4 regions of the Xanthomonas sp. AC360 genome follow, and region 3 is predicted to be linked to each of the others. Evidence: predicted binding sites of a transcription regulator. Region 3 holds the regulator's gene; each other region holds the start of a gene.
What was found. Region 3 encodes FliA, which starts transcription of late flagellar genes. Its sites were predicted from a motif close to TAAAGTTTNNCNNNCNNNGGCCGATAA; they were not measured.
Positions count from the first base shown of each region.

Region 1: a site for FliA is predicted at 3,738-3,764, ahead of ACZZ0O_RS18300 (methyl-accepting chemotaxis protein). Genes of this name have one in related genera too.
Region 2: a site for FliA is predicted at 5,047-5,073, ahead of ACZZ0O_RS08045 (GGDEF domain-containing protein). Genes of this name have one in related genera too.
Region 4: a site for FliA is predicted at 1,445-1,471, ahead of ACZZ0O_RS20450 (STAS domain-containing protein). Genes of this name have one in related genera too.

Region 1 covers NZ_OZ409846.1:4,265,962-4,273,792, reverse strand. The annotation lists gene ACZZ0O_RS18310 (DEAD/DEAH box helicase) at 1-3,016, shown strand, start outside; partial or broken gene ACZZ0O_RS18305 (DNA-3-methyladenine glycosylase) at 2,956-3,574, opposite strand; gene ACZZ0O_RS18300 (methyl-accepting chemotaxis protein) at 3,874-5,532, shown strand; gene ACZZ0O_RS18295 (chemotaxis protein CheW) at 5,544-6,053, shown strand; gene ACZZ0O_RS18290 (GGDEF domain-containing protein) at 6,392-7,477, opposite strand; gene ACZZ0O_RS18285 (hypothetical protein) at 7,666-7,831, opposite strand, start outside.
Region 2 covers NZ_OZ409846.1:1,883,842-1,891,672, forward strand. The annotation lists gene ACZZ0O_RS08030 (ABC1 kinase family protein) at 311-2,035, opposite strand; gene ACZZ0O_RS08035 (DUF808 domain-containing protein) at 2,291-3,232, shown strand; RNA gene ACZZ0O_RS08040 (sX9 sRNA) at 3,247-3,323, opposite strand; gene ACZZ0O_RS08045 (GGDEF domain-containing protein) at 3,384-5,012, opposite strand; gene glgA (glycogen synthase GlgA) at 5,498-7,081, shown strand; gene ACZZ0O_RS08055 (1,4-alpha-glucan branching enzyme) at 7,078-7,831, shown strand, end outside.
Region 3 covers NZ_OZ409846.1:3,797,674-3,805,504, reverse strand. The annotation lists gene flhA (flagellar biosynthesis protein FlhA) at 1-526, shown strand, start outside; gene flhF (flagellar biosynthesis protein FlhF) at 1,730-3,409, shown strand; gene ACZZ0O_RS16270 (MinD/ParA family protein) at 3,396-4,280, shown strand; gene ACZZ0O_RS16265 (RNA polymerase sigma factor FliA) at 4,277-5,044, shown strand; gene cheY (chemotaxis response regulator CheY) at 5,079-5,471, shown strand; gene ACZZ0O_RS16255 (protein phosphatase CheZ) at 5,471-6,097, shown strand; gene ACZZ0O_RS16250 (chemotaxis protein CheA) at 6,100-7,755, shown strand.
Region 4 covers NZ_OZ409846.1:4,768,251-4,776,081, forward strand. The annotation lists gene mfd (transcription-repair coupling factor) at 1-1,129, shown strand, start outside; gene ACZZ0O_RS20450 (STAS domain-containing protein) at 1,582-1,911, shown strand; gene ACZZ0O_RS20455 (chemotaxis protein CheA) at 1,930-3,948, shown strand; gene ACZZ0O_RS20460 (methyl-accepting chemotaxis protein) at 4,015-6,168, shown strand; gene ACZZ0O_RS20465 (chemotaxis protein CheW) at 6,179-6,694, shown strand; gene ACZZ0O_RS20470 (EAL domain-containing response regulator) at 6,720-7,831, shown strand, end outside.

The sequences.
Region 1 (7,831 bases), 470 kb from region 3:
GTGCGAGGGCTTCAGTACCCGGCTTGGCCCGCGTGCCGGGTATCTGCATCGCGATGCGGTGCATCGGCGGCTGCATGCGCGCCGCGGTGCGCGCATGACCGCGCTGACTTCCGGCGGCACCATTCCCGAAACCGGCGATTACAGCGTGGTGCTGGAGCCGCAGGCCGAAAAGATCGGCACGGTGAACGAAGATTTTGCGATCGAAAGCCTCACTGGCGACGTGTTCCAGCTCGGCAATGCCAGCTACCGCATCCTGCGCGTGGATGCCGGGCGCGTGCGGGTGGAAGATGCCAAGGGCGCGCCGCCGAATATCCCGTTCTGGCTGGGCGAAGCGCCTGGCCGCAGCGACGAGCTGTCAGCAGCGGTGTCGCGCCTGCGCGGCGAGATTGCGGCCCGACTCGACAACGCACCGCATCAGGCAGCACGTGATTGGCTATGCAGCACGCTGGGCTGCTCTGCAGAAGCGGCCCAGCAACTGGTGGACTATCTGGCGCATGCCTGCGCAACGCTGGGCGCCATGCCCACGCAGCAGTGTGTGGTGATGGAACGGTTTTTCGATGCCAGCGGCGGCACGCAATTGGTGATCCACTCGCCTTACGGCAGCCGCATCAATCGCGCATGGGGGCTGGCATTGCGCAAGCGCTTCTGCCGCACCTTCAATTTTGAATTGCAGGCCGCAGCGACAGAAGATGCGATCGTGTTGTCGCTGTCTACCAGTCACAGTTTTGCGCTGGAAGAGGTTGGCCGTTATCTGCATTCGTCGTCGGCCGAGCATGTGCTGATCCAGGCGCTGCTGGATACGCCGCTGTTCGGCGTGCGTTGGCGCTGGAATGCGACCAACGCAATGGCGCTGCCGCGTTTCACCGGTGGCAACAAGGTGGCGCCGCAGTTGCAGCGGATGAAATCCGAAGATCTATTGGCGGCCGTGTTCCCGGATCAGGTGGCCTGTGCGGAGAATCTGGTTGGCGAGCGCGAGGTGCCGGATCATCCGCTGGTGACGCAAACGCTGGACGATTGCCTGCATCAGGCGATGGACAGCGAAGGCTGGTTGCAGGTGCTGCGCGGGCTGGAATCGGGTGCCATCACGCTGGTGGCGCGTGATCTGGCGGCGCCTTCACCGCTGGCGGCCGAAGCCTTGAATGCACGTCCGTACGCATTTCTGGACGATGCGCCGCTGGAAGAACGCCGCACCCAGGCGGTGCAAAGCCGCCGTTACACCCCGCAGAACAGCGACGACCTGGGACGCTTGGACCCACAGGCCATCGCGTCGGTGCGTGAGGAAGCCTGGCCGCAGCCCCGCGATGCCGAAGAGATGCACGAGGCCCTGGTCGGGCTGGGCGTGCTGCCGGTCGATGAAACAGCCGGTGCGCAGTGGCAGCCGTGGTTGACGGCACTCGCTCCCGATGGTCGCGCCAGTTGCCTGGTGATGGACGGCGCGCCTGCGTTGTGGATCAGCGCCGAGCGGATCGATTGGTTCATGCCGTTGTATCCGCACGCCTCGGCGCAGCCGCCATTGAAAGCGCCGGCCGACTGCGGTGTGACCGACTGGGAGCGCGACTGGGCGGTGCGCGAATTGTTGCGGGGGCGCTTGTCGGCAGTGGGCCCGGCACAGGTGCCGGCCTTGGCCAGTGCATTGCGCTTGCCCGAAGACGAGATCGCGCTGGCATTGCTGGCATTGCAGCGCGAGGGCTATGTCATGGCCGGCCAGTTCAGTGCGCACGCGCCGTCGGAAGAATGGTGCGAACGCCATCTGCTGGCGCGCATCCATCGCTACACGCTGGGGCGCTTGCGGCGCGAGATCGAGCCAGTGTCGCAGCGCGATTACGCGCGCTTTCTGTTCGAGTGGCAGCATGTGGACAGCGAGAGCCGGGTTGCCGGACCGGACGCATTGGCGGGGGTTGTCGGGCAACTGGAAGGCTTCGAAGCGCCGGCCGTGCTGTGGGAAAGCGAAGTGCTGCCGGCGCGTGTGCGCGACTATCAACCCGCGTGGCTGGATGATTTATGCACCGCCGGACGCACCGTGTGGGCGCGCTTGCGGCCGGGCGGTGGACGCAGCGGCGCCGCGTTGCGGGCGACTCCAATCGTGCTGCTGCCGCGCCGCGACGCGCAGCGCTGGAGTGGCCTGGCACGTGCGGTCGACGATGCGCCGCTGGGGTCGCGCGCGCAGCGTGTGGTGGAGGTCCTGCAGCAGCAGGGTGCGTTGTTCTTCGACGAGATTTCCGATGCCGCGCACCTGATGAGCACCGAGCTGGAAGACGCCCTGAGTGAACTGGTGATGCGTGGCCGTGCCCATTGCGACAGTTATGCCGGGCTGCGCGCGCTGCTGGTGCCGGCCTCCAAGCGGCCGTCGGCGCTCTCGCGGCAGCGGCGTCGTGCCACTGCTCTGGGCATACGCGATGCCGGGCGATGGGCGCCGGTGCGCGCGCTTGCCGAGCTACCGCTGGCCGAAGCCGGCGAGCGGCATCAAGAAATGCTTGAGCACGTCGCGCGCACGCTGCTGCGCCGTTACGGCGTGGTGTGCTGGCGCTTGCTTGAGCGCGAGGCGGCGTGGTTGCCGCCCTGGCGCGAACTACTGCGCATGTATCAACGCCTGGAAGCGCGCGGCGAAATCCGCGGTGGCCGTTTCATCGCCGGTCTGTCTGGCGAGCAGTTCGCCTTGCCGGATGCGATCGCGGCCCTGCGCCGCGTCCGCGCCCAGGCTCCGCAGCAGCGCTGGGTGTGCGTGAGCGCAAGCGACCCCAGCAATCTGTTGGGCAGTATCCTGCCTGGCGAGCGCGTGGCACGCGTGCCGGGCAATCGCGTCGCATCGCTCGACGGCCTGCCGATGGCGGTGTGGGCGGCCGATCGCTTCCAACCGCTGCAGGACCTCACCGCCGAACACACCGAGCAGGCTTTGCGCCTCCTGCAACGTGGGCCAGGTGCGGCCGAGCCGACGCCGATGGAGCAATGGTTGGCTCAGTCGCCCGGCAGCGCCGCACGCGTGCCGGTCACGCGTGGGAGCGGACGCGACAAATAGGCGCTTTCGGGCACCACCCAGCGCCATGGCTGATCGACGGCCTTGCGGATGCCGATGCGCGGCGTCGCGAGCGCAGCCGCCGGCGGCGCGGTGCCATCGTCTTCGATCCACAGACGTGCGCCAGCATCGGTCAGGTCCAGTCCGTTGTCGGCCGCAGTGACGCCGAACACCTGTGCCAGACGGCCGGGGCCAGTGGTCAGTGCCTTGGCCGGCGCGGCGCCGCGTGCCGCCTGCATGGCCTGCACGCCGGCGAGCGGCTGCAGCGCGCGGATCAGCACGGCGTGCCCCGGGGCACCGCCGCAGACTGCATTGATCGCCCAGTGCATGCCATAGATGAGACACATACAGATGCCCGGGTGCGCCGAACATCACCTGCGTGCGCGGGGTGATGCCACGGAACGAATGCGCGGCTGGATCGTCGCTGCCGCAATAGGCCTCGACCTCGGTGATGCGGCCGCGCCGGCCATCGGCACTGACCAGCACCTTGTTGAGCAGGCGCGGCGCAACCTTGCGCGAATCGTGTGCGTAGAACGCGCGGGGCAGTGGCGTGGGCGACATGGCATCAGCCTAGTCGCCCGGTCGTGATGTCTCTGCGGACTGTCCCGGACAGCCCGCAGAGCAGGGGTAGGGTTTTTCCGAACACGCCAGGTCAGGAGCGCTAGACCTGTCACAAAACTGCATATCCAATTTCATGAATAGGCGCTGTACCGATCGAAGCATATCAAGCGTGTTTTGCCAGCGCCGATAGCTATCAACGATTGGTTAGACGAGTCCGCATCGTGCGATCGGCACGCGCAGCACCGTCGATTGCCCATGCAACGCATGCAGCCCACGCAGCACTCAAAGAGAACTCCCCAATGTTAGGCAACTTCAAAATCGGAACCAGACTGATCGTGGCGTTTCTGATCGTCTCGGCGATCGGCGCGTGCATCGGGTGGGTCGGCTATTCCAACTCCGGACGCATCAGCGACCTGTCGACCTCGCTGTACGAGCGCGAGTTGCTCGGCCTGTCCAACGTCAAGGAAGCCAACATCAATCTGATCTACGCAGGCCGCGCACGCGCCAACCTGTTGCTGGCCAGCAGCGCGGAAGAACGCCAGTCGCATGTGCAGAACATCGACAAGTACACCGCCAAGGTGGTCGATCACATGACCCGTGCGCGCGGCAGCTTTCAGACCGAAGAGGGCAAGACCAAACTGGCGCAGTTCGATCGTGCGTGGCAGACCTATCTGGATGAGCGCGGCCGCTTTATCGAAGCCGCCAATCGCGAAGCAATGCGCGAGGCCAATCCCGAACTTGCTGCATTGTCGCGTGCGGTGCGCGCCAGCTCGGATGAAGTGGATACCTTGATGACCGATCTGAGCGGACTGCGCGAGCGCAGCGCCGCCTCGGCCAACGCAGAAACCGGCGCCATCCATGCGCGCAGTTCCAAATTGCTGATCGCCATCATTTGCGGCGGTGTGTTGCTCGGCGCCGCGCTTGGGGTGGTGATCAGCCGCAGCGTCACCGGCCCGATCCGTCGCGCGGTTGCAGTCGCCAATGGCCTGTCGGAAGGCGATCTGACCATGCGCATCGATGTACACGGTCGCGACGAAACCGCGCAGTTGCTAGAAGCCATGCGCACCATGGTGCAGAAGTTGTCGCAGGTGGTGGGCGAGGTGAATACCAGTGCCGAGACCCTGGCCAGCGCGTCCGAAGAAGTCAGCGCCACTGCGCAGTCGTTGTCGCAGGCCGCCAGCGAACAGGCGGCCGGCGTGGAAGAAACCAGCGCCTCGCTGGAGCAGATGACGGCATCGATCAGTCAGAACACCGAGAACGCCCGCATCACCGACGGCATGGCCACCCAGGCCGCGAAGGAAACCATCGAAGGCGGCGAAGCGGTGGTGGCCACCACCCAGGCGATGAAGCAGATTGCGCAGAAGATCGGCATCATCGACGACATCGCCTATCAGACCAATCTGCTCGCGCTCAATGCCGCCATCGAAGCGGCGCGTGCCGGCGAGCATGGCAAGGGATTTGCGGTGGTGGCGGCCGAAGTACGCAAACTGGCCGAACGCAGCCAGGTGGCCGCGCAGGAAATCGGCGAGGTGGCCAGTTCCAGCGTCGAACTGGCCGACCGCGCCGGGCGCCTGCTCGACACCATCGTGCCGAGCATCAAGCGCACCTCGGATCTGGTGCAGGAAATCTCCGCCGCTTCCGAAGAACAATCCTCGGGTGTGAGCCAGATCAACTCGGCGGTGGTGCAGCTGAGCCAGACCACCCAGCAGAACGCCAGCGCCTCCGAAGAACTGGCCGCCACCGCCGAAGAAATGAGCGCGCAGGCCGAGCAGCTACAACAGAGCATGGCGTTCTTCCGGCTGGGCGGGCAGGGCGCTGCGAGCACGCCGCCCAAGCGTGGCAAGCAGGTCGCTGCACGCCCGGCACGTGTTGCAGGTGCGCGCGCTTGGCGTGGCAATGCAGCGCCGGCATATGCCATGTCCGAGGGCCCGGACGAAGGCCAGTTCGCTCGCTTCTGAGAGATCGATCGATGACCGCACAGACTTCCGATGTCATGCCGGGCGATGCCGATGCAGCCGCCCAATACCTCACCTTTCAGCTGGACGGCGAAACCTTCGCCACCAGCATTCTTGGGATTCGCGAAATCATCCAGTACCGCGCTCCGACGCCAGTGCCGTCGATGCCGGCGTGCGTGCGCGGTGTGATCAATCTGCGCGGCGCGGTGGTGCCGGTGGTGGATCTGCAGGCACGGCTCGGGCGTGCCGACAGCGCCATCAACAAGCGCAGCTGCATCGTGATTCTGTCCACCGAGCAGGCGCAGGGCACGCAGGTGATCGGCGTGCTGGTCGACGCCGTCAATGCGGTGATCGAACTGGCCGATGACGATATCGAAGCGGCGCCGGCGTTCGGTACGCATATCCGTCGCGACCTGCTGCGTGGCATGGGCAAGGTGGGCGAGCGCTTCGTGGTGCTGCTGGAGATGGAACAGGTGCTGCAGGTGGACGAGATTGCCGGCAATGCCGACGCGCTGGCTGCCTGAGGCCGCTTGGAATTCGGGCGAGCCGATGCCGGTCGATTGAGAGTGCAGACGATTGCCCGCGCGTGGAAAGACTGCGCGTCGTGAGTCGCGCTGATTCGTAAGCCGGGCGCGTTGGTTGGGCAGCGGGCGCGGCAGTAGGTTGTCTGCCGCTCGTTGCCCAAGGCAAATCACGTAGCGCAAAGACGTTCGGCGTCAGAACGTCGCAGGCGCGCATCAACCAATGTTGAACACGTGTTGCGTAGCGCCGTGTACCCGCAGTGCTACGTGCATGGCACTGCAGCGTCTGTCACTCAGGGCACACAGTAAAGACAGCGCAAGCAATTCAGCTCGAGCGAGTGTCAGCCTTGCAGATGCCAGCCGCTGAACCGCTGCACGCGGTTGCGTCCATCGCAGATCGCGCCCTGCAACGCATGTCGCGCGCGCGCCAGCAAGGTGTTGCTGTCGAGCGTCTCGCTGGCAGGCACATCGACCAGCCCGATGCTGGCGGTCAACGTCCCGATGGGCCAGTGCGCGGTTGTGACCGCTTGACCGATGTCTTCTGCAGCGTGCACTGCAGCAGACGCCCCCGCTACCGGAAGCGCCACGCACAGCCGATCGCAGTCCAGCCGCGCCACGATCGCGGTCTGCGGCAGCTGCGCCTCGACCAGTCTTGCCGCCTGCACCAGCGTCGCTTCCGCTGCGGCAACGCCCGATTGCAGTTTGTGCCGCTTGAAGCCATCCAGATCGATCAGCAAAAAGCCCAGCGACTGTTCCGGCGCTGCGGCACACGTGTCTTGGAGACGCTGCAGGCCATGCTCCAGCCCGGTGCGGTTCCAGAGCCCGGTGAGCGCGTCGCGTAATCCATCGAGCTCGACCAGCTCGGCCGCACGCCGTAACTCGATGGTGTCCACGACCTGTCTCGCCAGCACCCGCAACGCATCGCGTTCGGCGCCCGACAGCCGCCGCGGCGTGCGATCGAGCACGCACAAGGTGCCTAACGCGATGCCATCGGAGGTCAGCAGGGGCGCGCCGGCGTAAAAGCGGATCTGCGGCTCGCCGGTGACCAGCGCGTTGTTGACGAAGCGCGCATCCAGATGCGTGTCGGCCACTTCCATCAGCTGGTCGGGCGCAAGGATGGCGTGCGCGCAGAACGACAGCGTGCGTGGCGTCTCGCTCGGCTGCATGCCGATCTTGGCCTTGAACCACTGCCGCTGCGTGTCGACCAGCGAGACCAGCGCCATGGGCGTGCGGCACAGGGCGGCGGCATCGGCGGCGAGCGCGTCGTACTGCGGCTCGGGGGCGGTATCCAGAAGCTGGTAGGCCTGCAGTGCAGCCAAGCGGTCGTCTTCATTGGCCGGCGGGCGCGCACCCAACAAGGCGCCAATGTCGCCCGGCAACAAGGTGGCGTGGATCAGGTGCAACGCGGGCGCGTCGGGAAGCTGCATGCAAGGCCTTTGCAACAAGCGCCATCAAGGCGATCAAGTGTCTGCAGCGATGGTCGCTGCCGTTAGGTGCGCCGACATGTCGGCCGCCCCAGCGGCTGACATGTCAGGATCTTGCCACATCGGCGAGCCGCAGACGCGGTGTCGAACCCACGCCGATGCTGCAGTACTCGGTCTGTCGAACGGTGCGGCTATTCGCCCTGGCCGGCAGTCCCCTTGGGGCGGCGGCTGTGCTCGTCATGCACTTTCAGATCTTCCTGGCCCGGGCGCTGCTTGGCGGTTTCGTCCTGCTTGCGCGAGTCCTGGCTGTCGGAGACGCCGCTGGCGTCGTCGTCGGCACTGTCGGGTTGGCGCTGT
Region 2 (7,831 bases), 1.9 Mb from region 3:
TCTCCCGGTGGGAGAGGGGCTTTAGAGTCTGGAGGTCTTTGTTGGTGCGTGCACGACATCCACGAGTGCATGCGGCTGTTGGCGTCGATGATCCGGGCTAGGCACGATCGATCGGCGTAATCGCCAATATCGTCAGTCACCAACATCGCCTATAACAGCGCTGCGTCTGTCTGTGTTCGTGCTGACCAGTCTGCATTCAAGCATTGCAACTAACTTGCAGCAGCTGGCCTTCTCGTCGGCCCCTATCTGTGCCCGCGCTCTTCGCGCGCGTACGCGGCGGTCGAATGGGAGCGCGCTGACTCGGCGGCCGCTATCTGTGCCCACGCTCTTCGCGTGCACGTACGCGGCGGTCGAATAGCAGTGCGCTGAGCACGATGCCAAGGCCCAGCACGACGCCGAGCAGAAACAGCACCATCGCAATGGCTGGATAGCCCCACAGTTTCAGGCCGGTTTCGATGCGCATCATCTGCGCCGAGGCCATGATCAGCGCAGCGGTGACGATGCCGGCTGCAACGCGGTTGGCAATCTTCTGCAGGCTTTCCATCAGATGCGATTCTTCCAGCCCGGTGACACGCATCTGCAGGCGGTTTTCCGCGGCCAGCGACAGGATCTCGGACATGCGGCGCGGGCCTTCGCGCACCAGATGCTGCAGTTCCATCGCTTCGCTGGCCAGGTTGGCGGCGGACAGCGATTTTTTCAGTCGCGCGCGCATCACATGCTGCAGGTGGCGTTCGACGATGCGGCGCGTGTCAAGGTTGGGCGACAACGCGCGGCACACGCCTTCCAGATTCAACAGGGTCTTGCCGAGCAGGCTCAGTTCCGGTGGCGTGCGCAGGCCGTTCGCGGTGGCGATACGTACCAGATCCAGTACCACGCGGCCTTCAGAGGTGGTGTCGTGCGCGGCATAGCGCGCGATCATCTGCCCGGTTTCGCGCTGGTAGCGGTCTTCGTCGTAATCCTCCAGGCGCGTACTGAGCGCGATGGTCTCTTCGGCCACTTCTTCGCCGCGCCCGTCGACGGCGGCAAACAGCAGCTTGAGCAGACGCTCGCGCAGGCGCGGCGGTACATGCGCCACCATGCCCAGGTCGAAGATGGCCAGCCGACCGTCCTGCAGCACACGCAGGTTGCCCGGATGCGGGTCGGCATGGATTTCGCCATGCACGAACATCTGATCCAGATACCCCTTGACCAGCTCCGCCGCCAGGTTATCCATCGGCTGTTCGGTGCGACGCAGGCCGGAGATCTTGTCCACGCGCACGCCTTCGGCCAGCTGCATGGTCAGCACCTTGCGGCTGCTCAGGTCCCAGATCGGTTGCGGTATCCACAACAACGGAAACGGCTTGAGATGTTTGCCGAAGCGCACCAGGGTTTCGGCTTCGTCTTCGTAATTGAGCTCGGCGCGCAGGGTCTTGCCAAATTCGCCCAGCCAGTCGGCAAAGCGCACGCGGCGGCCGATGCCGGTGAGCCGGTCGGCGGCGGTGGCAAAACTCTTGAGGACATCCAGGTCCGAGCGCACTTGCGCGGCGACTTCAGGTTTTTGCACCTTGATCGCCACCGGTGTGCCATCGCGCAATGCGGCCCGATGCACCTGCGCCAGCGACGCACAGCCCAGAGGCACCGGGTCGAAAAACGAGAACGCCTTGTTGACCGACACGCCGAGTTCTTCTTCGATGATCTGGCGGATGCGTTCCACCGGCACCGAGCTGGTGTTTTCCTGCATGCGCTCCAGCGCGGTGGCGAACTCTGGCGGCACGATGTCCGGGCGCGTGGACAACATCTGACCGAGTTTGACGAAGGTGGGGCCTAGCGATTCCAGGTCGGAGACGAACTGATCGGGCGTGCCTTCCGCCGGCACCTCGTACTCGTTGATGGCGGCCGGATCCAGATTCATGCCGGCAAACACACCCGACCCGCGGTACCGCAGCAACAAGCGCAGGATCTGCGTACGCCGGCTCATGCCGCCCACCACGGCCTGATCGGCCGGGTGCGTTGCCGGAGCCGGTGTGCGGTGCGGGTCATTCGAACTCAAGGCCATCTCCGGGGCGTCATGCGAGCGGCGAGTGTGGCCAGCGCGGGGTCGTCAGCCGGTGAATCCGGGTGCGCCGTAACAGCGTTGCGAGCGCTGCCGCTGCCTGTGCTAGCGCTTGTCCGGCCTGGGTCTGGCAGTGCCGGCAACCGCCCGGCAACGGCGCGCAACGACCGCACAATGGCCTGCCATCACCCCATGCGGGCGCAGGATCGGCGAGAATTCACGCCTACTCACGCACGACCACCCTCGAAGGACCTCCGCATGGCCGGTGCCAGCCTGTTTACCCTGCTCGACGACATCGCCACCCTGCTGGACGACGTTTCCATCCTGACCAAGGTTGCGGCCAAGAAAACCGCCGGCGTGCTGGGCGACGATCTGGCACTCAACGCGCAGCAGGTCACCGGCGTCAGCGCCGATCGCGAGTTGCCGGTGGTCTGGGCAGTCGCCAAGGGGTCGCTGGTCAACAAGGTGATCCTGGTGCCGGCGGCGTTGGCGATCAGCGCGCTGGAAGCCTGGCTGCGCGGGCGCGGCTACAACGTGCCGTTGGTGATGCCGCTGATGATGATCGGCGGCGCCTACCTGTGCTTCGAAGGCGTGGAGAAGCTGGCGCACAAGTTCCTGCACGACGCGGACGAAGAAGCGCAGCGGCATGCCGAGCGCACCCGCGCGCTGGCCGACGAACAGGTCGATGTGGTGGCGCTGGAGAAGGACAAGGTCAAGGGCGCGATCCGCACCGACTTCATCCTGTCGGCGGAGATCATCGTGCTGTCGCTGGGCGTGGTGGCCGCTGTGTCGTTCGGCCAGCAGGTGGCGGTGCTGGTGGCGATCGCACTGGCGATGACCATCGGCGTGTACGGCCTGGTCGCGGCGATCGTGAAGCTGGACGATCTGGGCCTGTACCTGACCCAGAAGGGCGCGTCGCTGGCGGCGCTCGGCCGCGGCATTCTGGTGGCCGCGCCATGGCTGATGAAGTTCCTGTCGGTAGCCGGCACGCTGGCGATGTTTCTGGTCGGCGGCGGCATCCTGGTCCACAACATCCCCGCGCTGCATCACCTCGTCATGGATCTGGCCAAGTCGGCCGGCGGCCTGGGCTGGCTGGTCGAAGCGCTGGGCAACATGGTGGTCGGCGTGGTCGCCGGTGCGGTGGTGCTGGGAGCCGTGATGTTGTTCCAGAAGCTGCGCGGGAATAAGGCCGCGCACTGATCTTGTCTTGGAGCGGCTACCAGAACGTAGTGAGCACTCGTCAGGTGGGTGCGGACGGTGCGGAGGAACACGGAGCGGACTAGTGGATCATGCCGCACCGAGCACTCACTGCATCCGCCTGGCAGTGAGCACAGTCGTTTTGTTAGCTGCCCTAATCTGCGCTGATCACCCGATTCTTGCCCGCGGCTTTGGCGTCGTACATGGCGCGGTCGGCGCGGCGCACCAGCTCGTCCTGGGTTTCGTCGGTATGGCGCAGCGCTACGCCTGCGCTGAAGCTGATGAAGATGCGCACGTCTTCGTGCAGCAAGGAGCGCTGCGCCATGGCACGTTGCAGGCGGATGACCGCCGCGCTGGCCTCGAAGATGGTCGAGTCCGGCAGCAGCAGCACGAATTCTTCGCCGCCGAAGCGGGCAATGGCATCGGTGGTACGCAATACCGCCTTGGCCACCTCGACGGTGTGGCGTAGCGCGGCGTCGCCGCCGGCGTGGCCGTGGGCTTCGTTGAGGCGGCGGAAGTCGTCCAGGTCCAGCATCGCCACGCACAGCGGCTGGCCGCTGCGTTGGGTGCGCACCGCTTCGCGCTGGAACAGTTCTTCGAAGCCGCGCCGGTTGAGCGCGCCGGTCAGCTGGTCTTCGCGCACCAGTCCGGCGACTGCGTTGAGTTCCTGTTCGAGCGAGGCGATGCGTTGTTCTGCGTCTTCGACTTGGCGGCGTGCGGACAGCAGTTCGTCGCGCGCGGCCAGCGCCTGGGCCTGGACCCCGGCGGTGTCCTGCAGCACGTCCTGCAGCAGGCGGTTGAGGTCGGGAATACTGCGAGCGTCGCCGATCGCCTGCGAATAGCCGGCAACGCGGTCGTGGTACTCGCCGGTGCTGGTGGCCATGCCGTCGAGCCGGTCGACGAAGGACACCATCATTTCGCGCATGGCGCTCTTGGAATCGGCAATGCCCTGCTTGAGCAGGCCCTGCTTGTAGATCACCTCGCGCAGGGTGCCGCGCGCCTGTTCGATCGATTCCACGTCCAGCGGGCCGGCCAGCAGCTGCCGCACCACCGAGATCTGGCCCTGTAACCAGCTGCGATCGTCGAGGAGTTCGCCGACGTTCTCCAACAATAGGTCGAACAAGCCGAGCAACAGGTTCTGTTGTTCGCTGGCATCCTCGGCGCGCAGGCCGATTTGATGGCTCAGTTCGCGCAGTCGCTGCTCTAGCGTGATCAGCTCGTGCCCGGGGCGCCAATGGCGCAGGGCCGATGCCAGGGTCTGGGCTTCTTCGGCCAGCTCGGGGCTGCGTTGCAGCAGTGTGGCCAGGGCGTTGCCCAGCGCGTGCCGCAGCAGGTCGCGTAACTGTTCGGCTTCGGTGCGGCCTTCGGCGATGGAGTCGCCGATATCGATGGTGCGGATGTATTTGTCGATCAGCTGGCGCAGCGTGCGGCCGTAGCCTGGCCAGTCGCCGGCCGCATAGGCCGCGCTCAGGCGTACGCCCATGTCGCCGAGTTCACCATGCAGGCTGGCGATGCCTTCGGCGAACGCCAGCAGCAGTGCCTCGGGATGCGCGGCATGCGAAAACAGACGAACGAGCATCGCCGTGGCGGCCGCCGGATCGTGCGCGCCGGACTTGGTCTTGGCGGGAACCAGCTGATGTGCCGCAAGCCCCGGCGCGGCATGCGCGCTGCCGCGCACGCTCGGCAGCGCAGCGACCGGGCGCGCGGTGTCCGTGCCGCCCCAAGGCAACAGACGGCGCAGCCCGCCACGCGGGCGGCTTGGAAGGTCAGGCTGGTCGGTCATGCCAGGTCTCGAAAGGTCGACGTGCTATCGCTGGTTATCGGCGCGTATGCGAGCCGCTTGAGCAGACCGGACCGTACGGCGCAGTCCGCAGCATGCATCCAATCGCGACGCCGCGATGCGATGCATGACGCGAACGTGGGCATGAACAAGTTACACAGATGACGACGACCACAGCTGCACTCTCCCGCATTCGGTGCATCTCAGTGCCTATGCACCGATGCGGGGATGTCATCGCACTGCAATGCATCGCTTATGCCCGCAGACCTGCGCAACTGTGCGTAAAGGAATGTGGGCTGTCGCAGAAAAGTCAGCACATGTTCACGCATATTTTATTTGTACGGGGTGTAGATTCATCACCAAGGACAACGTGGAGTACGCGCGTGGTCCCTGCTCCTCATTCGTAGCATGTCGTCTGGCCACATCGGCAGACGATGGTTTTCGCTTCGCCGTTTTCCGTCTCCACCCACTTTACGACGGACGTTTAGATGGTTGCCACGATGCCGCTTCACGCCAGCACTGCACGCTTAGAGCGCAGCACGATGATCCCCACGCTGAAGAAGAGCGGGCGGCCGCGTGATGCACGCGGGCGTTTCATTCGCCATCACGAGCGATTGCCGGTGTCGCTGGCCGATACGCGCGGTGCGTTGTTCGTGGTGTCGGAGATGGCCGACTTCATCAAGGCTGGCGGTCTGGGCGATGTCGCGGCAGCGCTGCCGCGCGCGCTGCGCCATCGCTATGACGTGCGTGTGCTGATCCCCGGCTACCGCGCGGTGCTCGAGCGTGCCGGCAAGGTGGAGATTGTGGGCCGCGTGTTGGCGCATGCCTCGCTGCCGGCCTGCGACATCGGTCGCATCGTGCAGTCCGATGGCCTGCCGATCTACATCCTGTTGTCCAAGGAACTGTTCGAACGCGATGGCTCGCCGTATGTGAGCACCAGCGGTTCGGAGTTCGAAGACAACGCGATCCGCTTCGCCACCTTGTCGCATGCCGCCGCGCAGATTGCCGCCGGTCATGCCGGCCTGGGCTGGAAGCCGCGCCTGCTGCATCTCAACGACTGGCCGTGCGCGCTGGCGGCCGGCTACGTGCGTTGGTCCGGCGGCACCACCCCGTGCCTGTTGACCATCCACAACCTGGCCTACCAGGGCCTGGTGCCGTATTCGATGGCGTCGGCACTGGGCATCCCGGCCGAGCGGGTGGCCGAGCTGGAGTTCTACGGGCAGATGTCGTTCCTGCGTGGCGGTATCGTCAATGCCGACCACGTCAACACCGTCAGCATCAGCTATGCCAAGCAGATCACCGGCCCGGCGCAAGGCTGCGGACTGGACCGGCTGCTGGCCGGCCGCGCCGCCAAGGGCGCGCTGACCGGCATCGTCAACGGCATCGACGCCAGCTGGGACCCGCGCACCGACGTCCACCTGGATTCGCACTTCAGCGTGAACCAGTGGCAGGGCCGGCAGGCCAACGCCGCCCAGGTGCGCAAGGCTTTTGGGCTACGCGACAGCACCGGGCCGTTGTTTGCGGTGGTGTCGCGGCTGGTGCATCAGAAGGGCCTGGACCTGATCTGCGAGGTTGCCCCGCAGATCGTGGCGGCCGGTGGCCAGATCGCCGTGATCGGCGGTGGCGAGCCGGAGATCGAACAACAGGTGGCCGAGTTGACCCGCCGGTATCCCGGCCAGGTCGGTGCCTTCATCGGCTTCGAGGAAGGCCTGGCGCGGCGCATGTTCGCCGGTGCGGACTTCCTGCTGATGCCGTCGCGCTTCGAGCCTTGCGGCCTGAGCCAGATGTACGCGCAGCGCTTCGGCTGCCTGCCGATCGCACACGCCACCGGTGGGCTGATCGATACCGTGGACGATGGCGTAACCGGTTTCCTGTTCCAGCACGCCAGCGTGGAGGCCTTGCGCCGCTGCCTGGAACGCGCGTTCCGCACCTTCCGGCTGCCCAGCCTGCTGTCGGCGATGCGCCGCGCGGCCATGCTGCGGCCCAGCGGCTGGGATGTGGCCGGCAAGAAATATCTGTCCCTCTACGAACGCACCGCCGCAACCGCACCTGCGCTTGCGACGGTGTCATGAGCGAACGGTTGGGCGTGCAAGGGCAGGGAACGGAAGGCGAGGCTGTGACCACGGAAGGAGTGTCTGATAGCGCGCTTGCCTTGCAGGCGCTGGCCGACGGAGCGCCCACCGACGCGTTCGCGGTGCTGGGCCCGCATCTGCAGGCCGATGGCCGCCGCCGCGTTCGGGTGCTGGCACCTGGCGCCGAGGCGATGGGCCTGATCGATCCACGCGGCAAGTTGCTGGCGCGCATGCAGGCCGGCGCGGTCGATGGCGTGTTCGAAGGCGAGCTGGCGGTCGATGGACCGTATCGGCTGCGCATCGTCTGGCCGGACGTGGTGCAGGAGATCGAAGACCCGTACGCGTTTGCCCCCACCCTGGACGAGTCGCTGCTGCTGCAGATCGCCGCCGGCGATGGGCAGGCGTTGCGCAGCACGCTGGGCGCACAGCATCTGCGCTGCGAGGATGTGCCGGGCGTACGCTTTGCGGTCTGGGCGCCACACGCGCAGCGCGTGGCGGTGGTGGGCGACTTCAATGGCTGGGAGGCGCGGCGGCATCCCATGCGTCAGCGTCTGGGCGGCTTCTGGGAGCTGTTCCTGCCGCGTGTGGAAGCCGGCGCCCGCTACAAATACGTGATCACCGCCGCCGACGGCCGTGTGCTGCTCAAGGCCGACCCGGTCGCGCGCCAGAGCGAGCTGCCGCCGGCCACCGCTTCGGTGGTGCCCGGTGGCGCCGCGTTTGCGTGGACCGATGCCGAGTGGATGGACAAGC
Region 3 (7,831 bases):
CAAGACCGCGCCGAAGATGGTCGAAGACCTCACCCCGAAGGCGCTGCCGCTGTCGGTGGTGGTGCGCGTGCTGCAGAACCTGCTGATCGAGCGGATCCCGGTGCGTCAACTGCGCAAGATCGTCGAAGCGCTGGTCGAGCACGCCCCGCAGAGCCAGGACCCGGCCACCCTCACCGCCGCGGTACGCACCTCGCTGGGCCGCTTCATCGTGCAGGAGATCGCCGGCATGTCCGCCGAACTGCCGGTATTCACCCTGGCCCCGCAGCTGGAGCGCGTGTTGCAGGAATCCACCCACGGTAACGGTGTGGCGCTGGAGCCCGGTCTGGCCGAGCGCCTGCACCAGAGCCTGGCCGATTGCGTCGGCAAGCAGGAAGCCCGCAACGAACCGGCCGTGGTCCTGGTGCCCGGCACCGTCCGCGCCGCCCTGGCCCGCCTGGTCCGCCACAGCGTCCCGAGCCTGTCGGTGCTGGCGTATAGCGAAGTGCCGGAAGACAAACGCCTGAAGCTGGTCGGCACCATTAGCTAAGACGAACGCACACCGTCATCGCCCCCATTCCGTAGGCGCGCACCCGGGCGCGACAGCCTTACCGGGACAGCCCCATCGCGCCCAGGTGCGCTCCTACGACGTACCGGGTAATCCGACAACGCGGGTGAGCTTTGATCCAGAAGGGTCAACCGCTGGGATGCGAGATCCCAAGAAGACAGCACAGCTCGGACTGGACAACGTCGCCGACACCGCGTGTGTAGGAGCGCACCCGGGCGCGAGGGCTTTACCGGGAAAGCCCCATCGCGCCCAGGTGCGCTCCTACGGCGTACTGGGTCATCCGACAACGCGGGTGAGCTTTGATCCAGAAGGGTTAACCGCTGGGATGCGAGATCCCAAGAAGACAGCACAGCTCGGACTGGACAACGTCGCCGACACCGCTTGTGTAGGAGCGCAACCGGGCGCGAGGGATTTACCGGGACAGCCCCGTCGCGCCCAGGTGCGCTCCTAAGATGCAGCGTGCACCCTGACCAGGCGCAGTTGACCCCGCTCTGCATGCTCAACCGCGGCAACGCGCGATGTCTTGGACGACGACCTACCACTAAGCAACATCGTGGCCCCCTTTCCGTAGGAGCGCACGCGGGCGCGACGGGCTTCACCGATACAGCCCATCGCGCCCAGGTGCGCTCCTACGACTGCATCGGCGCTCCGGTATAGCCCGACAGCCTCTATCGCGTCCTCCAGCAATCGCCGCAGGGCGGCCACCAACCGCCAACGCCAGGCGCCGGAAATCCGCCACTCGGCAAAATCCCAATCGATTGCATGCCACCGACCCTGGGAAGCACGACGAGCACGGCGCTGCTGCGGTTCGCGCGGGCGTTCAATGCGCTCCAACAGACGCGATCTGCGCAGCCGTCCAACACAGGGACGCCGCCGCACCGGCACCCAATGCCGTCGAAAAATTCAATCAGAACATCCACTTAGCGCAGCAAGCCCGGCTCGGCGTCAGTACCTAGTCTCCTCCGCGCGCACCCCGCACCCACTCGCCAAAAACCCAGCACCGCCGTTTTGGCACGCCGCGTGCATTAGCTCTGGCGAGACCGCAGACAGCACCACCGCTGCGGGGCGGATGGCAGGACTTGGAACAACCGAACGGGACAGGCAACTCATGACGCTGGCAACACACCCACATTCATCGCGCACCCGTCCGGCGTCCGGCGGGTCCCGTTCCTGGAGGCACGTGGCATGAAGATCAAACGCTTTGTCGCCCCGGACATGCGCACCGCATTCCGCATGGTGCGTGAAGAGCACGGCCCGGATGCAGTGATCCTGTCCAACCGTCGTACCGCTGAAGGCATCGAGATCGTCGCTGCCAGCAACTACGACGAAGAACTCGTGCAGCGTGCGCTGGAAACCGCACGCTCCGATGCGCCGATCACCCACACCGCTCCGCTGCAGCAGGCGCCCGTGCAGCAGGCTCCGGCGCAGGCCGCTACCCGCCCGGCCGCTCCGGTGCATGCCCCGCTCAAGCCGGCCGCCGAGAACGGCATGAGCCACCGCCAGCGCGTTGCCAGCGCCGCCGAAGAAATGATTGCTGCGATGGCCCTGCGTCAGCCGGTCAGCGTGCCGCGTCAGGCCCCGGTGGCCGCCCCGATCCGCAGCGTGGTGCCGATGCCGGCCGTGCAGGATGTCGCCGCCCCGGTTGTGCAGCGTCAGGAACACGCGCTGTCGGCCGTGCCGGAACAGCTGTTCGCCGACTTTTTGACTACCGCCCCGGTGCAGCGCCCCGCCGTGCAGGCCGCTCCGGTGCAGGCACCGACCCCGGTCGTTGCCGCAGCCCTCGCCGCCCCGGCTTACGCCGCGCATGGGCAGGACGACGATGCATTCGACGACGAGGCCGACTTCGGCCTGGACGACGCGCTGCCGCAGATCCTGCCGCCAGCCGCGTTGCCGCCGATCGTCGTCGCCCCCGCCGCGCTGGCCGCGGTGCCGGTGGCCGCCGCGCCGCTCCCGCAGAACGACGAAGAACTCAAGCAGCTGCGTGGCGAACTGGCGCTGATGCGTCAGATGATCGAGCGCGAAATGAACCGCCTCACCGACGAGCGCCTGCGTGGCTCCCCGGTGCGTGCGCAGGCGCTGGAGCTGATGGACGACTACGGCTTCGATGCCGGCCTGACCCGCGATGTCGCCATGCAGATCCCGGCCGATACCGAATTGCACCGCGGCCGCGGGCTGATGCTGGGCCTGCTGTCCAAGCGTCTGCCGGTGGCTCCGATCGACCCGCTGGAACGCGGCGGCGTGATCGCCCTGGTCGGCCCGACCGGTGCCGGCAAGACCACCACCATCGCCAAGCTGGCGCAGCGCTTCGCCGCCCAGCACGCCCCGCGCGACGTGGCCCTGGTCACCACCGATACCTTGCGCGTCGGTGGCCGCGAGCAGCTGCACAGCTACGGCCGCCAGCTCGGCATCGCCGTGCACGAGGCCGACAGCGCCGAAAGCCTGCTCGCGCTGCTGGATCGCCTGCGCGACTACAAGCTGGTGCTGATCGACACCGCCGGCATGGGCCAGCGCGACCGCGCCCTGGCCGCCCAGCTGAACTGGCTGCGCGCCGCCCAGCAGGTCACCTCGCTGCTGGTGCTGCCCGCCAACTCTCATTTTGCCGACCTCGACGAGGTCGTGCGCCGCTTCGCCCACGCCAAACCCCAAGGCGTGGTGCTGACCAAACTCGACGAGACCGGCCGCTTCGGCAGCGCCTTGTCGGTGGTGGTCGACCACCAACTGCCCATCACCTGGGTGACTGACGGACAGCGGGTCCCAGACGACCTGCACCGCGCCAATGCCGCCAGTCTCGTTCTTCGTCTTGAAGATTTACGGCGCGCTGCCGATAAGCCCTGTACTCCGGAGCACAACCATGCAGTCGCGTGAATACGCAAAGCTGACCAACGCCTTCCCCCTGACGGCGACCCGTCCCGAGCCCTTGGGCCCGGTGCGCACGATTGCCGTGACCGGTGGCAAGGGCGGCGTGGGCAAAACCAACATCTCCGCCAACCTGGCCGTGGCGCTTGCCGACATGGGCAAACGCACCCTGCTGCTGGACGCCGACCTTGGCCTGGCCAACCTGGATGTGGTCTTGGGACTCTCGCCCAAGTTCACCCTGGCCGACCTGATCGCCGGCCGCTGCACGCTCGATGAAGTGATCATCGAAGGCCCGGGCGGCGTGTTGGTGGTGCCGGCCGCCTCCGGTCGCCGCCACATGGCGGAACTGGCTCCGGCCCAGCACATCGGCCTGGTCAATGTGTTCTCCGAACTGGAACGCGACCTGGACGTGATGGTCATCGACACCGCCGCCGGCATCACCGACAGCGTGCTGACCTTCTGCCAGGCCGCCCAGGACACCGTGGTGGTGGTCTGCGACGAGCCGGCCTCGATCACCGACGCCTACGCGCTGATCAAGGTGCTCTCGCGCGAACGCGGCGTGGACCGCCTGCAGATCATCGCCAACATGGTGCGCGACCCCAACGAAGGCCGCCTGCTGTACGACAAGCTCTCGCGCGTCTGCGAAAAGTTCCTTGGCGATGTGTCGCTGAACTATCTCGGCCACGTGCCGCAGGACGACTGGTTGCGCCTGTCGGTGCAGCGTCAGCAACCCGTCATCAAGGCGTATCCCGCCAGTCCGTCGGCGCAGGCCATTGCCGAAATCGCACGCCGTACCTCGCGCTGGCAGGCTCCCACCGTGCCGCGCGGCAACGTCGAGTTCTTTGTCGAACGCATCATCCAACGGGGAGTGGCCGCATGAGCACTGCTACCGCAACCACGGCCACCGCGCAGTACCGCGCCGTGCAGCGCAATAACGCCAACGACGTGGTGACCCAGCACGCCGATCTGGTCCGCCGCATCGCCCACCATCTGGCGGCGCGTCTGCCGGCCAGCGTGGAAGTGGACGACCTGATCCAGGCCGGCATGATCGGCCTGATCGAAGCCTCGCGCAGTTACGACTCCGACCAGGGCGCCTCGTTCGAAACCTACGCCTCGATCCGTATCCGCGGCTCGATGATCGACGAAATTCGCCGTGGCGACTGGGTGCCGCGTTCGGTACACCGCCGTGCCCGCGACGCCGCCGCCGCAGTGCGCAAGATCGAGCAGAACACCGGCCGCGCCGCCGCCGCCACCGAAGTGGCCGCCGCGATGGAAATGCCGCTGCCCGATTACCTGCGCCTGATGGAAGACGCCGCACGCGGCCAGGTGCTGAGCCTGGAATCGCGCATCGAAGATCACGGCGAGCTGGACACCACCGCCAAGGGTGGCCCCAACCCGCAGCAGATGATGGAGCGTGGCGAATTCGGCCGCGAGCTGGGCAAGGCCATCGGCCAGTTGCCCGAGCGCGAGCAGCTGGTGCTGTCGCTGTACTACGAACAGGAATTGAACCTGAAGGAAATCGGCGCTGTGCTCGGTGTCAGCGAGTCGCGCGTCTGCCAGATCCATGGCCAGGCCGTGGTGCGTTTGCGCGGCCGCCTCAAAGTCTTCGAACTGGCCGACGCCGGTGTCGAAATTGACGACTAATTTTTCGCGTATTTTTTCGTGTTAGGAGCTTGATGTGAATAAGAACATGCGGATCCTGATCGTGGACGACTTCTCGACGATGCGACGTATCGTCAAGAATCTGTTGGCAGATCTCGGCTTCACCAATACCGCAGAGGCCGAAGACGGCAACAGCGCGCTGGCTGCATTGCGCTCGGGCCCGTTCGATTTTGTGGTGACGGACTGGAACATGCCCGGCATGACCGGCATCGACCTGCTGCGCAACATCCGCGCCGACGCTAAGCTCAAGCACCTGCCGGTGATGATGGTGACCGCCGAAGCCAAGCGCGAGCAGATCATCGAAGCGGCGCAGTGCGGCGTCAATGGCTACATCATCAAGCCGTTCACCGCGCAGACGCTGGAAGAAAAGCTGGGCAAGGTATTCGAACGTCTGGCGGCGACCGCCTGATGAACGCCACCGTGGAGACCAATGCCGAACGCGCTGCGTTGATCGAGCGTCTGCAAGGTGCGCTTGATGCACTGGAAAGCGGTGACGAAGCTGCCTGGAAGCGCGAGGTCGATCACCTCGCCGCCCTGCGCACGCGTCCGATGATGCAGGGCCTGAGCCGGCTCGCACGCGAACTTGGGCAGGCGCTGGGCGAGCTGCCCACCGTGCCCGAAGAAGCCGGCGAACTGGACGATGCCTGCTCGCGCCTGGACCACGTGGTGGAAATGACCGAAAAGGCCAGCCATCGCACCCTGGATCTGGTCGAAGAATGCCGCGAGCTGGCCAACAAGCTGCGCGACGGCGGTCTGAATCAGGACCAGGGCGCGCTGATGGACCAGATGCGCCACAACCTCACCGAGCTGTCGCTGGCGCAGAGCTATCAGGACCTCAGCGGGCAGATCATTCGCCGCGTGGCCGGGATCGTGCGCCGCGTGCATGAAGGCTTCGGCGCGCTGGGCCTGCCGCCCAAGAGCACCGAGCCGAAGAAAGACGACGGCGGTCTTGCCGGTCCTGCGGTCAAGGGCCTGGACCGTCACGCGGTGTCGCAAGACGACGCCGACGATTTGCTGTCCGGATTGGGGTTGTAACCATGAGTGCTGTTCCAGACGATATTGCTGCCGATTTCATCGTCGAGGCCCAGGAAATCCTGGATCGCCTCGGCGAACAGCTGGTGTCGCTGGAACAGGCGCCAGACGAAGCCGACCAGCTCAACGCGGTGTTCCGCGGCTTCCACACGCTCAAGGGCGGCGCCGGCTTTCTGGCGATCAAGCCCATGGTGGAGCTGTGCCACGCCGCCGAAGAAACCCTCGGCATGGCGCGCTCGGGCCAGGCGGTGCTGCAGGCGCATCACTTCGATGCCGCGCAGCAGTCGCTGGATTATCTGCAGGCCATGCTGGATGCGATGGGCTCGGGCGAACCCGTGCCGCATGCACCGCCGTCGCTGATCGCACAGTTCGATGCCAAGAGCGGACCGCCGGCGGTCAAGGCCGCACCCAAGGCGGCAGCTGCCGCAGCTGCGCACGACGACGGCCATGCCGCGCCGGCGCCGGGCGCCAAGGCCGCACCGAAAGCTGGCGCCAAGGGCGGCGCCGAAGCCGAACAGACCGTGCGCGTGGATACCAAGCGCCTGGACGCCATCGTCAATCTGATTGGCGAACTGGTGCTCTCGCGCAACCGGTTGAAGACCTTGCGCACCCGTCTGCGCGACGAAGAACTCGACCGCGCGGTCAGCGTGCTGGATATCGCCACCGCCCGCCTGCAGACCGCGGTCATGCGCACCCGCATGCAGCCGGTGAGCAAGGTGTTCGCGCGCTTCCCCAAGGTGGCCCGCGACGTTGCGCGCACCCTGTCCAAGGAAGTTGAACTGGAACTGGTCGGCGCCGAAACCGAGCTCGATCGTAATCTGGTCGAAGCCCTGGCCGACCCGCTAGTGCACCTGGTGCGCAATGCGATCGACCACGGCATCGAATCGCCGGCATTGCGCGAAGCCACCGGCAAACCACGCAGTGGCCATGTGCGCCTGTCCGCGCAGCAGGAAGGCGACTACGTCAGCATCGAAATCCAGGACGACGGCGCCGGCATCGACCCGGAACGTCTGCGCGAAATCGCCCGCAACAAGGGCCTGATCGACGCCGAAGCCGCTGCCCGTCTGAGCACCGACGAATGCCTGCATCTGATCTTCATGCCGGGCTTTTCGACCAAGGCCGAAGTCACCGATATCTCCGGCCGCGGCGTCGGCATGGACGTGGTGCAGTCGCGTATCCGCGAGTTGAGCGGGCAGATCCAGATCCAGTCCGAACTGGGCCGCGGCAGCCGCTTCATGATTCGCGTGCCGTTGACCCTGGCCATCCTGCCCACGCTATTGGTGCAGGCCGGCGAAGCGGTGTATGCACTGCCGCTGGCACGCGTGGTCGAAGTGCTGCACGCACCGCAGACCTCGCTGGGCTGGTTCGACGGCCGCGCCGTGCTCGACCGTCGCTCGCACACCTTGCCGCTGATCGACCTGCGCCGCTGGCTGGGCGTGCCCGCCGATCAACCGCCGCTGCTGACCGTGGTGCTGCTGCAGGCCGGCGAAACCCGCTTCGGCCTGGTGGTGGATCAGGTCCGCGGCCGCGAGGAAGTGGTGATCAAACCCCTCCCCCGCGCCCTGCGCGGCCTGCCCGGCTACGCCGGCGCCACCCTGATCGGCGACGGCCGCATGGCGCTGATCCTGGATGTGGATGGGCTGCGTTCCAGCGATCATTGATTTTCGGGAATCGGGAATCGTCAAGACGATCCTAGCTACCTGATTTGACGACAACGGCCGCGTACTGCGGCCGTTG
Region 4 (7,831 bases), 970 kb from region 3:
CGATCTATCCATCATCGCCACCCCGCCGCCCAACCGGCTGGCGGTGCAGACCTTCATCACCGCCTGGGACAACACGCTGCTGCGCGAAGCATTCCAGCGCGAGCTCAGCCGTGGCGGCCAGCTGTACTTCCTGCACAACGATGTGGAAAGCATCGTGCGCATGCAACGCGATCTGTCCGAACTGGTGCCGGAAGCGCGTATCGGCATCGCGCACGGGCAGATGCCCGAGCGCGAGCTGGAACGGGTGATGCTGGATTTCCAGAAGCAACGCTTCAACGTGCTGTTGTCGACCACGATCATCGAATCGGGCATCGACATTCCCAACGCCAACACCATCATCATCAACCGCGCCGATCGCTTCGGTCTTGCGCAGTTGCATCAGCTGCGCGGCCGCGTGGGCCGTTCGCATCACCGCGCTTACGCGTATCTGGTGGTGCCGGACCGGCGCTCGATGACCTCCGATGCAGAAAAGCGCCTGGAAGCCATCGCCTCGATGGACGAGCTGGGTGCGGGCTTCACCCTGGCCACGCACGATCTTGAAATCCGCGGCGCCGGCGAGTTGCTCGGCGAAGACCAGAGCGGCCAGATGGCCGAGGTCGGTTTCAGCCTGTACACCGAACTGCTGGAGCGCGCGGTGCGCAGTATTCGCCAAGGCAAACTGCCCGATCTGGATGCCGGCGAAGAAGCGCGCGGCGCCGAAGTGGAGCTGCACGTGGCCTCGCTGATTCCCGAGGATTACCTGCCAGATGTGCATACGCGCCTGACGCTGTACAAGCGCATTTCCAGTGCACGCGACACCGATGCCTTGCGCGAATTGCAGGTGGAGATGATCGACCGCTTCGGCTTGCTGCCGGATCCGGTCAAGCACCTGTTCGCGATTGCCGAGCTCAAGCTGCAGGCCAATGCGTTGGGGATCCGCAAGCTGGATCTGGGCGAAAACGGCGGGCGTCTGGTGTTCGAAGCCAAGCCGTCGATCGACCCGATGACCGTCATCCAGATGATCCAGAAGCAGCCGAAGATCTACACCATGGATGGCCCGGACAAACTGCGCATTAAGTTGCCGATGCCCGAAGGCGCAGACCGCTTCAACGCAGCACGCGGTTTGCTGGCCGCACTGACACCGGGCTGAAGCGCAACGCCGCGTTTGACGGCGTCGCAACAGACTCGACAGCACTACACGTCATGCACGCAGGTGAGCACCACCTGTGTGCATGGCGTGGTGCGCGAGACGTCTCCGATATCGCGCCGATCTGCGTCACACGCAACGGGCTCGCAGCCCTTGCCCTTGCTCGATGCGCACTGCTCCGCCGTGTTTGAAACACGCGCACGTTGTCCCGGGACTGTCCAGGACAAACGCCTTATGAGCCTGCTTGCGACAAACCTGAGCAGTTAATTTCAGAACTGCTAGAAGATTTCACATTTACGTCATTCGACTGAATTTGGCCTAAATATTCCAGCTAGGCGCCGATACCTGCATAGACCGGCATGACTCTGTGTGCAGAGCACGCCACGCAGATCCATGTCACCGCCACCTTCTCCCCGCGTCATCGCACCCAACGTGCGCCATCGCTTGAGGCACCCATGAACACTCCATCTCCCGATCTGCCCGCGCCGTTGACGCTTGCCCTTGAGGGCGAGATGACGATTCGTCGCGCCGCCGAACTCAAGCCGCTGTTGCAGCCGGCGTTGGCGCATCCGGGTGGAGTGCATCTGGATCTGGCGGCAGTGAGCGAAATCGACACTACCGGCCTGCAATTGCTGCTGGCCACCAAGCAGGCGATCCAGGCCGATGGACGGCCGTTTTCGCTGACCGATTCCAGCCGTGCGGTGGTCGATGTGATCGAACTGCTCGGCCTGCTCGAAGCGCTGTACCCGCATGCGGTTGCCTGCCTCGGCGAACACATTCACTAACGGACGGGTGACGCGCGCATGGACATGAACCAGCTGATGCAGACCTTCCTGGCCGAAAGCCGGGATCTGCTCGAAGACATGGAACGGCATCTGCTCGAAGCCGAGCGTGGCGAGTCGTCGCCGGATGCGGTCAATGCGATCTTCCGTGCCGCGCATACCATCAAGGGCTCGGGCGGATTATTCGATCTGCCGCAGCTGGTCGGCTTCACCCATGTGGTGGAAAGCGTGCTCGATCTGGTGCGCGATGAAGCGCTGACGTTGAGCTCGGAACTGATCGGGCTGCTGCTGGTGTGCTGCGATCATATCCATGCATTGGTGGAGACTGCCGCCGACCCCAGCCATGCCGATGCGGATGCGCTGGCTGCCGAAGCCGAACCGTTATTGGCGCAGCTGCAGACCTATCTGCAAAGCAGCGCCTGCGGCGTCACCGCTGCCGCCATCCAGTACAGCACGCCTGAAAAACAGAGCGGTTACTGGCGCATCTCGCTCAAACTCTTCGCCGACGCACTGCGCTTCGGTAACTCGCCGCTCAAGCTGATCCGCAATCTGCGCGGCCTCGGGTCGGTAGAGTCGATCGGCACCGACTACAGCCAATTGCCACGGTTTGAAGACCTCGACCCGGAAGCCAATTACCTCGGTTTCCAGATCCTGCTGCGCAGCGATGCCGATCGTGCCGCGATCGAAGAGGTGTTCGAATTCGTCCGCGACGATTGCGATCTGGATATCGCCGCAGTGTCTGCACCAGCCGATACAGCCACGCTGCTGATCAGCGAGCCGGTGATGGCCGCTGCGCCGGTCAGCGTACTTGCCGCCGTGCCCAACGCTGCAAACGCCGCATCGGCGCCGGCCCGCAATGCACCCGACGCGGGCGGACGCAACAACGATGCGCGCTCGATCCGCGTGGATGCCGACAAGCTCGATCGCATGATCGATCTGGTCGGCGAACTCATCATTGCCGTCAGCAGCACCAACGCCAACGCGCAGCGTACCGGCGATGCGCAACTGCTGGAATCGGCCTCGATCCTGGCCGGCCTGGTGGAAGACGTGCGCGAAAGCGCCTTGCAGCTACGCATGGTCAAGATCGGCGGCACCTTCAGCCGCTTCCAACGCGTGGTGCACGATGTGGCGCGCGAACTCGGCAAGGACATCGCGCTGGTAGTGGCCGGCGAAGACACCGAACTGGACAAGTCGGTGGTGGAAAAGATCGGCGACCCGCTGACGCATCTGGTGCGCAACGCGATGGACCACGGCATCGAGCCGGCGGACGTGCGCGTGGCACACGGCAAACCCGCACGCGGCACCGTGGGCCTCAACGCGTATCACGACTCCGGCAGCATCGTCATCCAGATCACCGACGACGGCGGCGGCTTGAACCGCGACCGCATCCTGGCCAAGGCGCTCGAGCGCGGCCTGATCGAACCCGGCCGCCAACTCAGCGACCGCGAAGTGTTCGCGATGATCTTCGAACCGGGCTTTTCCACCGCAGAAAAGGTCACCAACCTGTCCGGCCGCGGCGTCGGCATGGATGTGGTCAAACGCAACATCACCGCCCTGCGCGGCACGGTCGAAATCGACAGCGCCGCCGGGCTCGGCACCACCATCTCGGTGCGACTGCCGCTGACGCTGGCCATCATCAACGGCTTCCAGGTGGGCGTGGGCAAATCCGTGTTCGTGGTGCCGCTGGATGTGGTGGAGGAATGCGTGGAGTTCACGCCCGACTACGCCAGCGACTACATCGACCTGCGCGGCAGCGTGCTGCCGTATGTGCGCCTGCGTGAACTGTTCGCCCTCGGCGGCAGGACGCCGGCACGCGAAAGCATCGTGGTGATCAGGCAAGGCGCACAACGCTTCGGCCTGGTCGTGGACACCTTGCTGGGCGAATGGCAGACCGTGATCAAGCCGTTGTCCAAGGTGTTCGCACAGGTCAAAGGCATCAGTGGCTCCAGCATCCTGGGCAGCGGCGATGTCGCGCTGATCCTGGATGTGCCCAGCCTGATTCAGCAGTTGCATCCCAACCAGGACGCGCTGGCGGCCTGAGCATTCGCAGTTTCGCTCCTTACAACCCGCCTCGTTCGTTGTTACCTGACCCCAGGAACTCTCGCCATGTCACACCGTCTTCCGATCGCCACCCAGTTATGGTTCACCGCCGCGCTTGCGGTGGCCCTGCCCGTCCTCGTGATCGTCGCCGGCTTTGCGCTGACGCTGTCGCATGCAGCCCTGCTCGGCGCCAGCATCGTTGCAGCACTCATCAGCGGTGCTCTGCTGATGTGGGCGATCCGCATCGCCAGCGGCGCGCTGGACCTGGCCACCACCACGCTGGACGCCTTCTCGCGTGGCAACTTCGATGTCGCCCTGCCGCAGACACGCGACGAGCATGCCGGCGACGTGCTGCGCGGCTTGCGTAAAGTGCAAAGCGGCATCCGCCACGTCAACGACGAGATCAATCGCGTCTCGCGCGAACACGATGCCGGCGAAATCGACGCACGCATCGATGTGGCGCGCTTCGACGGCGACTTCCGCACTATGGGCGACGGTATCAATCGCATGGTCGCCAGCCATATCACGGTGAAAAAGCAGGCGATGGCCTGCGTGGCCGAATTCGGCCGCGGCAATTTCGCCGCCGAGCTGGAACGCCTGCCTGGCAAGAAAGCCTTCATCAACGAGGTGGTGGACCAGATCCGCGGCAACCTCACCGGCATGGTCGCCGAGGTCAACCGCATGTCGGTGGAACACGATGCCGGCGATATCGACGTGGTGATCGACACGCAGCGCTTCACCGGCGACTTCCGTCGCATGGCCGAAGGCATCAATGCGATGGTGGCTGGCCACATCGCCGTCAAGAAGCAGGCCATCGCCTGCGTCGGCGAGTTCGGCCGCGGCAACTTCACCGCACAACTGCCGTTGCTGCCGGGCAAGAAGCGCTTCATCAACGACACCATCGATCAGGTACGCGGCAACCTCACCGGACTGATCGCCGAGATCAACCACATGTCGGCCGAACACGAAGCCGGCGATATCGACGTAGTCATCGACAGCACCCGCTTCGATGGCGACTTCCGCAGCATGGCCACCGGCATCAACGAGATGGTTGGCGCACACATCGCGGTCAAGAAGTTGGCGATGGGAGTGGTGGCCGAATTCGGCCGCGGCAACTTCGATGCGCCGCTGGCGCAACTGCCGGGCAAGAAGGCCTTCATCAACGACACCGTGGAGCGCGCGCGCAGCAATCTGCGCAGCATTTCCGAAGTGATCCAGGTCATGGGCGCGATGGCCGACGGCGACCTCACCCACACCGTGGAAGGTCGCTACGAAGGCGCATTCGCCGACATGCAGCGCTACGTCAACACCACCATGACCCGCTTGACCGAGATCGTCGATGAGGTCAACCGCAACGCCGAAAATCTGGCCAGCGCGTCCGAACAGGTGAGCGCCACCGCGCAAGCGCTTGCACAGGCCGCCAGCGAACAGGCCGCAGGTGTGGAAGAGACCAGCGCCTCGCTGGAGCAGATGACCGCCTCCATCGCACAGAACACCGAAAACGCCCGCGTCACCGACAGCATGGCCGCCAAGGCCGCCAGCGAAGCGGCCGACGGTGGAGACACCGTGCGCGCTACCGTGGTGGCAATGAAGGACATCGCCAAGAAGATCGGCATCATCGACGACATCGCCTATCAAACCAATCTGCTCGCGCTCAACGCGGCCATCGAAGCGGCGCGTGCCGGCGAACACGGCAAGGGCTTTGCGGTGGTGGCTGCGGAAGTGCGCAAGCTGGCCGAGCGTAGCCAGATCGCCGCGCACGAGATCGGCGAAGTGGCCGGCTCCAGCGTCGAGCTCGCCGAAAGCGCCGGCCGCGTGCTGGGTGAAATGGTGCCGTCGATCCGCCGCACCTCCGACCTGGTGCAGGAAATCGCTGCAGCCTCCGAAGAACAGACCGCCGGCGTCAGCCAGATCAACACGGCGGTGGGTCAGTTGAACCAGACCACGCAGTCGGCCGCTGCCAATGCCGAAGAACTGGCCGCCACCTCCGAGGAAATGAGCGCGCAGGCCGAGCAGCTGCAGCAGCTGATGGGCTTCTTCCGGCTGGGCACGGGCGGCCGCAGCGCTGGCTCAGGCAGCAAGAGCGGCCCGCGCCGCGTGGTGCAGGCCAGCCACTCCACGGCGCTCAGCGCACCGGCACGACGGACCAACGTGCGTCAGATCGGCATGGTGGCGGCAACTGCCGATGCCATCGACGAGTCGCAGTTCGCCAGCTTCTGAGGTGCACACCATGCAAGCGCACAACACCGCCAGCAGCACCTCACCGTCGCCGACGGCACCGCAGCAATACCTGACCTTTTTATTGGGCGGGGACATGTTCGGCCTGGGCATCCTCGGGATCAAGGAGATCATCGAATACCGCGCGCCCACCGACGTACCGATGATGCCGCCGGCACTGCGCGGGGTGATCAATCTGCGCGGCGCAGTGGTGCCGGTGGTGGATCTGCAGCAGCGCTTCGGCCGCGACGCCAGCGCGATCACCAAACGCAGCTGCATCGTGATCGTGGAGATTGCGCAGGGCGATGCGCACCTCGTGCTCGGGTTGCTGGTGGATGCGGTCAGCGAAGTGCTGGAGATCGCACCGGGCGATATCGTCGAGCCGCCCAGTTTCGGTGCCGGCATCGCACGCGATTTCATCCAGGCCATGGGCAAGATCGGTGAGCGTTTCGTGATCCTGCTCGATGCCGATGCCGTGCTGGGCCGCGATGCGCTCGCCCAGCTCCCCGCCGCCCCGCTGGCGGCCTGACTTCCGCATGCACGCAAGGATTCCCATGCGCCCCGCCCTTCTCTCCTGCAACTGCACGCTCACCGGCCCGGTGCTGGTGGTCGACGACAGCGTGGTGCAACGCGAACACGCCATGGCCTTGTGCCGCCAGCTCGGCGCCAGCACGGTCGATGGTGCCGTCGATGGCCACGCTGCGTTGGCCTGGCTAGTCCATGCCAACGCGCCCTCGCTGTTGTTGATCGACCTGGAAATGCCGGGCATGGACGGTGTGCAACTGCTCGATGCGCTGGCGCGCGGCCAGCACAACGTGCCGGTGGTGGTGGTGTCGCAACGCGGCGGTGCCCTGATCGATGCGGTGATGCAGCTCAGCCGCAGCGCCGGCGTGCGTGTGTTGGGCGGCATCGAAAAACCGATGAATCTGCAGGACCTGGCCACCGTGCTGGAATGCGAACCCGAATCCAGCGCCAGTGTGCCGACCTTCGTGCAAGCGGCAGTTTCGCCGTTGATGTCCAGCGGCGGAGCGGCGGCCTCGCGGCTGGATCGCGCGATGCGGCGCGGCGAAATCCGCGTGGCGTATCAACCCAAACTCGATCTGAAAGACGGCCGCTTGCGCGGGGTCGAAGCACTGGCGCGCTGGCGTCGCCCGCAAGGCGACATGATTGGGCCGGACCGCTTCATTCCACTGGCAGAGCGCGAAGGCTTGATCCACGCCCTGACCCAACAGGTGATCGACAAGGCGATTGCGCAGCTGGTGGATTGGCGCAGCGAAGGCTTTCAGTTGACCCTGGCATTGAACCTGTCGCCCCGGCTTCTCGGCGAAGCGGATTTTCTCGAACAACTGTGCGCCAAGCTCAGCGATAACGGCTTGCGCCCGGCGGACCTGGTGCTGGAACTCACCGAAAGCGCCATCGTGGAACCGGCCAATGCATTGAGCATGCTCGCGCGCCTGCGCCTGCATGGCTTTGGGTTGTCCATCGACGATTACGGCACCGGCTTCTCGTCGCTGCAACGTCTGGCCAGCATCCCGTTCACCGAACTCAAACTGGACCGCAGCTTCGTGCAGGCCGCGCATCGTAGCCGCAGCCAGCGCACCGTGCTCGAATCCACGCTGGAACTGGCGCATCGCCTGGACCTGACCGCCGTGGCCGAAGGCGTGGA